2 regions of the Sporosarcina sp. FSL K6-2383 genome follow, and region 1 is predicted to be linked to the other one. Evidence: riboswitches for the same ligand, from Rfam matches in the RefSeq annotation. Region 1 holds a riboswitch; the other holds the start of a gene.
The links. A riboswitch is a leader RNA that binds a small molecule or an ion and turns the genes downstream of it on or off. The one in region 1 is predicted to bind S-adenosylmethionine.

Region 1 (4,299 bases):
GGAAATACTCCACAAAGTACCAATGCTCTTGGGAATAAAAGAATAGAGTAATTCTAACTCTATAAAAGCCGCCAAAGATGCAATTTTGGCGGCTGCCGCTATTTCTATACTGTTCCCCATTACTATTTTAAATCCTATCACTTTCTTAGAGTAGTTATGCAAAATCAAGAAATAAATGCTTGCTTCAATGTGCACTAGTTCCCGAAATTGTATCTTCGGGAACCTACACTCTTTAACAGTGTCATCTATTCTTTTCTTTCCAAGTACCTCCATTTTTCACTTGAGCATTGGAGGTTTACGACAGGCAATGATGCACAACAAGATGATTGAGAACGGTTTTGTTGGTAATGACGAAATCATTGCTAACAAAACTATTCCTGCGGTTATTATGTCGTCCATCTGTTGCCGAAAGTAAACCGGAAATGTCCAGTAAACAGGAAGTTTTCTAGTTCTTGCTTGATAATTATAATTACAAGTAAATGGTTATTCAACAGAGTGATAACATATAACGATATTTCATAATTCTTTCTAGCCATAAAAACAGGAGTAATCTCAAATTACGAGATTACTCCTGGCAAAATTTTCTCTAACCCCTATTCGTCTTCTGCCACGGTGTTCCTAGCTTTGGTAATGCGAAACGGTCAAGACCATACCAGCCAGCTACTTTCCATGCGAGTACCAACCAAGTTGCTAAGATGAACAGAACTGGGTTCGTACTTAATGTTCCAGCTAGCAAAAAACTGACGTTCATTAATGCACCAAAAAACGCTGCAATTCCTGTTAATAATCCAAAGACCAGCCCTAGACCAACTAATAATTCACCATATGCAACTACGAATCCGAATAGTTTAGCATTTGGTAATACGGCATTTTCCAAAAATGTCGCAAACCAACCGGACACATCTCCACCTTCCTGAGACTTCGCAATGGCACCTGAAACAAATCCATTAATCGCTGCTCCGGCATTTTCACCCGTCCAAGCATCACTTCGCACTTTCCCCCAGCCAGCAGTCAACCATGCATAACCGACATAAAGTCTTATAAATAACCAAATAACCGCCGAACGCGTATCGCTGAATAAAAAACTAGACAGCGGGTTTTCCGGGATGATAATTGTGCTTTTCTTCAACATAGTATCACTCCTTCTCTTGCTTACATTATATAATAATATTAGTCGGTTTTCCATATGTTCACAGTAATGTCTTATTACATAAACCAATCTCAATTAATACGTGTCTCTCTATTTTTTTTGCAAAATGGAGGAAAATACTTTTCTAATCGTTATTTACACATATAATTGGGTAGAATATCTCTAAAAAGATGGATAACGACTGGAGTTCCCACTTGTAAAATCTACTCTTTAGGCTGATACTGTTAGTAGACGTATTACGACATAATCTTCACTCAAAATAATTAATGAGGGGTATTATCTAAATATGGAAGTGATAACTGATTTCTTTAAGAATAAAGGAGTAAAACGGGTCATTATTTTTGCTTTAATCATTTTAATTTTGTACAGCGTCAGAAGTATGATGAATTTAATTCTACTAACATTTATTTTCGCCTTTTTGATGGATCGACTTGTAGAATTTACGTTCAAGCACGTCCGCCTCAATCGAAAAGCACTCGTTCTCCTACTCTATACGACGATTGTCGGTATACTGACGGTTGGTCTAGTTAAGTATTTACCGATTATTTCACTAGAAATCAGCCAGTTAATTAAGCAGATTACAAGCTTCTCTACCCAATCCTACGATAATCCATTAATCAATTTTATTGAGTCCATCGTTTCTAGTGAAAAAATTACTGCCTATTTAGAAAATGGTTTTTCATTTCTACTAAAATCCTTTACAGATATTAGTAAAACCAGTGTTCAAGTATTGATTGCCTTAATCCTTAGCCTGTTTTTCCTTCTTGAAAAGCCAAGTTTAATTGAATTCACGAATAAATTTAAAAGTAGTAAAATTGCACCGTTCTATTATGAAATTGAATTCTTCGGGAAAAAGTTTTCGCGTACATTTGGAAAAGTAATAGAAGCTCAGTTTATTATCGCACTTGTGAATACAGTGTTATCAGTCATTATTTTGATGATACTTGGATTCCCACAAATTATTGGATTGGGCATTATGATTTTCTTCTTAGGGCTCATCCCAGTCGCAGGGGTCATTATTTCTTTAGTCCCCCTCACTATTATTGGTTTTACGATTGGCGGATACTTAACAGTCATTTACTTATTTATAGCCGTCATGGTTATCCATGCAATTGAAGCTTATATCTTAAATCCAAAACTGATGTCTTCGAAAACAGATTTACCCGTTTTTTATACGTTTATTGTGCTCATTTTTTCACAAAACTTCTTTGGCGTCTGGGGATTGATTATTGGGATTCCTGTGTTTGTGTTCCTGCTAGACATACTAGATGTTACAGATAAGACACCCACCATCAAAAAAGACAAGTCGGATTAATAATCCTCTTGTCTTTTTTTTCTCAACGTGATAGAGTTGGATAAATTAATATTTTCTAACAACTTCATATTTTATTCTTATCAAGAGAGACGTAGGGAGTGGCCCGATGATGTCTCAGCAACCAGCCTAATTAGGGTATGGTGCTAATTCCAATAGACGATAGCTGTCTTGAAGATAAGAAGATTGACTTCAATATTTTTGAGGGCCCTCTTCTTATAGAGGGTCCTCTTTTCAATTTTATTCTGCAGGGATTCCCTCTTCATTTACAGCCCGGCGTAATTTATTTCAAACGAAAAGGATGATGACAATGACAAACAAAAGTTTTGAAACACGATTAGTGCAGCTAGGAAATAACAGCGATTTGAAAACTGGGGCGGTGAACCCACCGATTTATTTATCTACAGCTTTTAAGCACAACGGACTCGGTCAATCGACTGGCTATGACTACTCACGAACCAAAAATCCAACACGCTCCATTTTAGAAGAAGGCATTGCGAACTTAGAAGGCGGAGACGCGGGTTTTGCCTGTAGTTCCGGTATGGCTGCGATTCAATTAGTGTTATCTCTATTCCGCTCAGGCGACGAATTGATTGGTCCAGAAGATATTTACGGTGGGACCTATCGTCTGCTAGACTATTATGCCGATATCTATTCGATTACGACGACGTATACAGATTATAAAGACGTTAAAGAGACTGAGAACTTGATTACAGAGAAAACAAAAGCCCTTTTTATCGAAACACCAACCAATCCTTTGATGCAGGAAATTGATATTATTCAATACGCAGAACTCGCTAAAAGGCATGGTTTGTTGCTCATTGTCGATAACACATTTTACACACCGTATTTCCAAAGACCAATTGAGCTTGGCGCTGATATTGTTTTGCATAGTGCAACGAAATATATTGGCGGTCATAATGATGTGCTTGCTGGATTGGTTGTGGCGAAGGGAGAGGAGCTTTGTACCAAACTTGGTACTAATCACAATGCGATTGGCGCGGTTTTGTCGCCTTTCGATTCATGGTTAATCGTTCGTGGATTAAAAACGCTTCATTTACGCATGAAGCAGCATGATGCCAATGCGAAAACTATTGTAGATTTCTTACAAAGTGAGCCACTTGTCAAAGATGTACTATATCCAGGAAAAGGTGGGATGCTATCCTTCCGCCTACAAGAGGGCGAATGGGTTGGACCATTTCTAGAAAACCTAAGACTCATTACATTTGCAGAAAGTCTTGGTGGTGTGGAGAGTTTCATTACCTACCCAACGACACAAACCCATGCAGATATCCCGCTGGAAGAACGACTACGCCGAGGTGTCGATGAAAAATTGTTACGCTTTTCAGTAGGAGTAGAGGATGCGGTAGACTTAATTGCCGATTTGAAACAAGTATTTGCCACATTAAAAAGCGAGGTGCCTCAACTATGAGTTCACATGAAGAACGATTGGAAACGACGATTATCCACGCATCGACACGTGGCGATTTTGAGCAAAAAACAGGTGCTGTCAACGTTCCGATTTACTTATCCTCTACATTCCATCAGGAGAGCTTTGATAAGTTCGGTCCATATGACTACAGTCGTTCGGGCAATCCAACAAGGGATGCTTTGGAAAAAACAATTGCAGCCTTGGAAGGCGGTGCGAGAGGGCTGGCATTTGCTTCTGGCATTGCTGCTATTTCCTCTGCATTCATGCTGTTGTCTGCTGATGATCATATTGTCATCACCGAGGATGTTTACGGTGGAACATTTCGTTTTGTCACTGAAGTATTGACGAAATTCCGGATTGATCATACTTTTGTAGATTTAGGCGATTTAGCAGCAGTCAAGCAAG
Region 2 (4,299 bases), 740 kb from region 1:
GAGGTTTACAATGTCATCACTACTTTTATCTGTACGGAGTATGAAGGTGTCATGAAGAAAGATGAACATGAAGTGTCGGATTTAGCGTTTTTTCATTATGATGAGCTCCCTCCCACACTAAATCCACCTGAAATTCCAATTATAAATGAATTTATTACTATTTATTGGGAGGAATGAATGGCATGAAAGAGTATTATTTCATACGAATCAAAGCCTATTTGGAAACGTATCGTCATGAATGAATTCTCTTGGGTAGGAAGTAAAAAGGATTACGTTGATGAACGAGATGTTCAATGGATGAATCGTGTAGCGGTAGGACGTTTTGGCGGTAATTCTTCGGCAGGTCAAACAAAAAATGAGGACGGTTGTATCGTCTGGCAGACTGATGACTGGGAATTTGCAGTTATTCTCGATGCACATAAAAGTGCCGAAAGTGCGGAACTTGTCATTCGTACATTCGAACAATATAAAGAAGGCTTGTCAGAGATTTTATCAATGGAAGGCCCTCCAAGGTTTAAAAAATTGGAAGACAAGTTGCTTGGAATTTTTCAATCCGATGAACTTTTGGCTGCATGTAGAAATGTCACAGGAGAAACGGCTTGCCTTGTTGTCGTAAGGAAAGATAACTATATATGGTGGTTTTCCGTCGGAGACTGCTTGGTCTATCTATTGCATCCAGAATTAATTGCCCTTAACCAATTTCAACTGAATCAAAGGCAGTTCTTCGAGTGGATTGGACAAGTGAATACATTTGAAAAAACGGTTCCATGCTATACATCTGGGACAAGGGAATTGAGAAAAGGGACAAATATCATTTTCATGACAACAGATGGTTTGTTAGAATGTCCAGGTGAACCTTTTACAAATCCACAAAATCTGGTAGAAGTGTTAAATGCAGAAGCACTCGATGAAAGTATATCAAGGATGTTGATGGAGATTGAAAGGCGAAATGTAAGGGATAGCACGACAATTATCTCTTGGACTGTCGAGGTAGAAAAGGAAGGTAGCATTCCAAGCGATAATGAGGGTGAAGCCCAATGAAGGAAATACGGCCTGTTTCAGATTTGAGAAATAGTATTGCTGAACTATATAGAAAGTTAGCTGAAGCTGAAAGCGAAAGTGCGAATCCGATGACCCGGAAAAAGACTCATCAAGAAGTAATGAATCGCTTGCGAGGAAGAATAAATGAATATAGAAATTAAGTGGAGAAAAACATGCAACCAATCGAATTAAATAAAGCCGTCCTCCGTTATATAAGATGACAAAAAAATACCCCGCACGAGCCTCATTGCTGTGCGGGGTATCGCCTTTTTCATGGTAGGTTAGGTGCTAACATCGCAAAAAATGTCTTACTTTCTTTTCCGTTCGTTTGGAATCATGCGCTCTCGCATAGGCTTGAAATTGCTCAATTCTTCAAACTCACGTGCCATTTCTTCTTTCATATCGCCCGGTTGAATCTTTTGCCTTTTCGGCGTTTGGGGTAATGAACGCGAATTCTTGGTGCTACCTTGTTTGTTATCTCTACCCATGAAAAAAACTCCTTTCAAACATGTAGTACGGAGTTAATATGGCCTGAAGTGATGAATTTATTCTGTAAAATCGGACGGAAGCTGCGACTTATAATTATTCAAAAAGTAAAAAGACTGTTTACAATATAAAGTTTAAGCGTATAATTGAATCTAATTGAATATTCTTATCAAGAGAAGCTGAGGGATATGGCCCGGTGAAGCTTCAGCAACCTCTGACATCGTCAGAAAGGTGCTACCTCCAACAGGACTTTTGTCTTGAGAGATAAGAACAAGAGCCTAAAGCTAATCCTCTTTTCTTATCATACAGAAAAGAGGATTTTTCTTTATGTTCAGCATACATACTAAATAGAGAAAAGGGAGAGATAAACGATGCCAATCAACATACCTAAACAATTACCAGCCGGTGAATTATTGAAAAAGGAAAAAATATTTGTCATGGATGAGGAACGTGCAACTACACAAGATATTCGACCGATAAATATACTTATTTTGAATTTGATGCCAGAGAAAGAGCGCACAGAGTTGCAACTTTTACGCTTATTAGGCAATACACCACTACAAGTTGACGTAACGTTTATGAATATGGCAACTCATGAATCGAAAAATGTTAGCAAGTCTCACTTGGACAATTTCTATTCAACATTTGAGCATATTAAGCATCGTCGTTTTGATGGCATGATTATTACAGGGGCGCCAATCGAACATCTCCAATTTGAAGATGTGAATTACTGGGACGAAATGAAGGAGATTATGAACTGGTCAAAAGAACATGTGACATCGGTACTACATATTTGTTGGGGCGCACAAGCGGCATTGTATCACCATTATGGAATTGACAAATTTGATTTGCCTAAAAAATGCTCGGGCGTATTTACGCACCGTCTATCTGATCCGACAATCAATTTGGCACGTGGATTTAACGATGAATTTAGAGCGCCACATTCACGTTATACAGCTGTTTCTGTGGAAGAAATTGAAAATGACCCTCGCTTACATCTACTTGCAAAGTCTGAGGATGCCGGTGCATTTATTATCATTTCTAACGATAATAAACATATTATGATTACCGGTCATTTTGAGTACGATGCAACAACGCTTGCAGAAGAGTATGCGCGTGATTTACAAAAGGGTATCGACATTGATCCACCGGCGAATTATTTCCCGAACAATGACCCGAGCAAAGAGCCATTAAATACGTGGCGCTCACATACTCATCTGCTCTTCTCTAACTGGTTGAATTATTATGTTTATCAAGAAACACCTTTTGTCTGGGAGTAACTACGTGCTAACCGCTTTGTCGCCATTTGCATAAGATAGTATGACAAGGGGGCTTAAGTAAATGGGGTTATTTATTAACAGTCAAAGTCACTCGGATGTTTTCAACAATGATGCGAATCTCGTCGAGCATAATCAAAGTCATTCGAAAATAGATTCATTAACACAGTGGATAGAGGAGCAGAAGGAAGCAAATGCTACGCTTAATCGCCATATGAACGACCTTGAAATGATTTTAAAACAACAAAAAAAAGCACAGTCAAATCAATTGGAAACAATTCGTGCTGGTTTGAATGAATTACAGGAAAATGAAATACAACGTGAAAAACATGAAAACGATGTTACGGGGTCGTTAGTGAAGTTGGATGATAAACTTCAAAAATACCACCAAATATTAGTGGATCAGCAGGTAGTGAATCAGGAATTCCAGATGCAAGTTAGTGAATCGTCGAAAGAAATGGCTATTAAATTGAATGGACAATTGAATCAGCAACAGCGAATAGTAGAGCAGATTTCAGAGCAAACGAATTCCCAGGAAGTCATCATTAGCAGACTGGATCATCAAGAAGGCTTAACTGAAAAGATACTCAGGCAATTGGATCATCTACGAGGTGTTTTTTACGAGCGAACTAACTTCTTAACAGAAAAAATAGAAAGTAGCTATACGATGACAGCTTCTCATTTAGCAAAACTTCTGACGAATCCTGAACAACCAATGACACACTTTTGGATGAATCCAAAGTCAGAGCAGAAACAGAAAAAAGTTGATTGAAATAGCATTCAGAACCGTGAGGGAATAGGTTTTATTATAAGAAAGCACTGAGTACACTTCATGTACTTTGTGCTTCTTTATTTAAAAGAAAGGGATGGCGTACATGGAAAAATGGCAACCCAAAAAACGTATTCAATGGAGAGAAATGGTACAAGAAGATTGGACAGATGTACATAAATATTCCTCGATGGAAGTAGTCAGCCAATACCAACCATGGGGACCAAACACTGAAGAAGAGACCTTGTTTTTTGTGGAAACTGTACTACTGGATGCCAAGAAAATTCCGCGTAGACGCTTTGTTTTTGTGGTTTTTGAAGAGAAAACTGCCACAATGATTGGCTCAGGAGAATTAACTATTAGAGACACTGTTAATCGTGAAGGGGAAATCGGATACATTTTCCATCCAGATTATTGGGGGCAAGGATATGCAACTGAAGTGGCACATTTACTTGTGAATTTTGGTTTTAAAGAATTAAACCTACATCGAATCTACGCAACCTGTGATCCTAGGAATGGTGCTTCCGCAAAAGTGTTGGAGAAAATCGGAATGGTGAAAGAGGGGAGACTTCGTGAAAATCTACTTATTAAAGGTGGCTGGCGAGACTCGTTTGTTTATGGCATATTAGAGCATGAATGGAATTCATAATTTATGTTTTAAAACATTATTCATTGTAATTATTAATAGCATTAACAAGGCACATATCCCTCCCTTACGAATAGAAT

Region 2: it holds a riboswitch for S-adenosylmethionine, as region 1 does, so the genes downstream of both, metA (homoserine O-succinyltransferase) here and MKZ10_RS18155 (methionine biosynthesis PLP-dependent protein) in region 1, are expected to answer to the same signal.

Annotation. Positions count from the first base shown of each region.
Region 1 covers NZ_CP152017.1:3,592,827-3,597,125, forward strand. The annotation lists gene MKZ10_RS18140 (hypothetical protein) at 1-120, opposite strand, end outside; gene MKZ10_RS18145 (DoxX family membrane protein) at 587-1,132, opposite strand; gene MKZ10_RS18150 (AI-2E family transporter) at 1,437-2,465, shown strand; SAM riboswitch class I at 2,540-2,646, shown strand; gene MKZ10_RS18155 (methionine biosynthesis PLP-dependent protein) at 2,773-3,894, shown strand; gene metC (cystathionine beta-lyase) at 3,891-4,299, shown strand, end outside.
Region 2 covers NZ_CP152017.1:2,857,600-2,861,898, reverse strand. The annotation lists gene MKZ10_RS14130 (NUDIX hydrolase) at 1-177, shown strand, start outside; gene MKZ10_RS14125 (protein phosphatase 2C domain-containing protein) at 235-1,041, shown strand; gene MKZ10_RS14120 (hypothetical protein) at 1,038-1,202, shown strand; gene MKZ10_RS14115 (hypothetical protein) at 1,350-1,529, opposite strand; SAM riboswitch class I at 1,691-1,798, shown strand; gene metA (homoserine O-succinyltransferase) at 1,899-2,807, shown strand; gene MKZ10_RS14105 (hypothetical protein) at 2,869-3,576, shown strand; gene MKZ10_RS14100 (GNAT family protein) at 3,680-4,222, shown strand.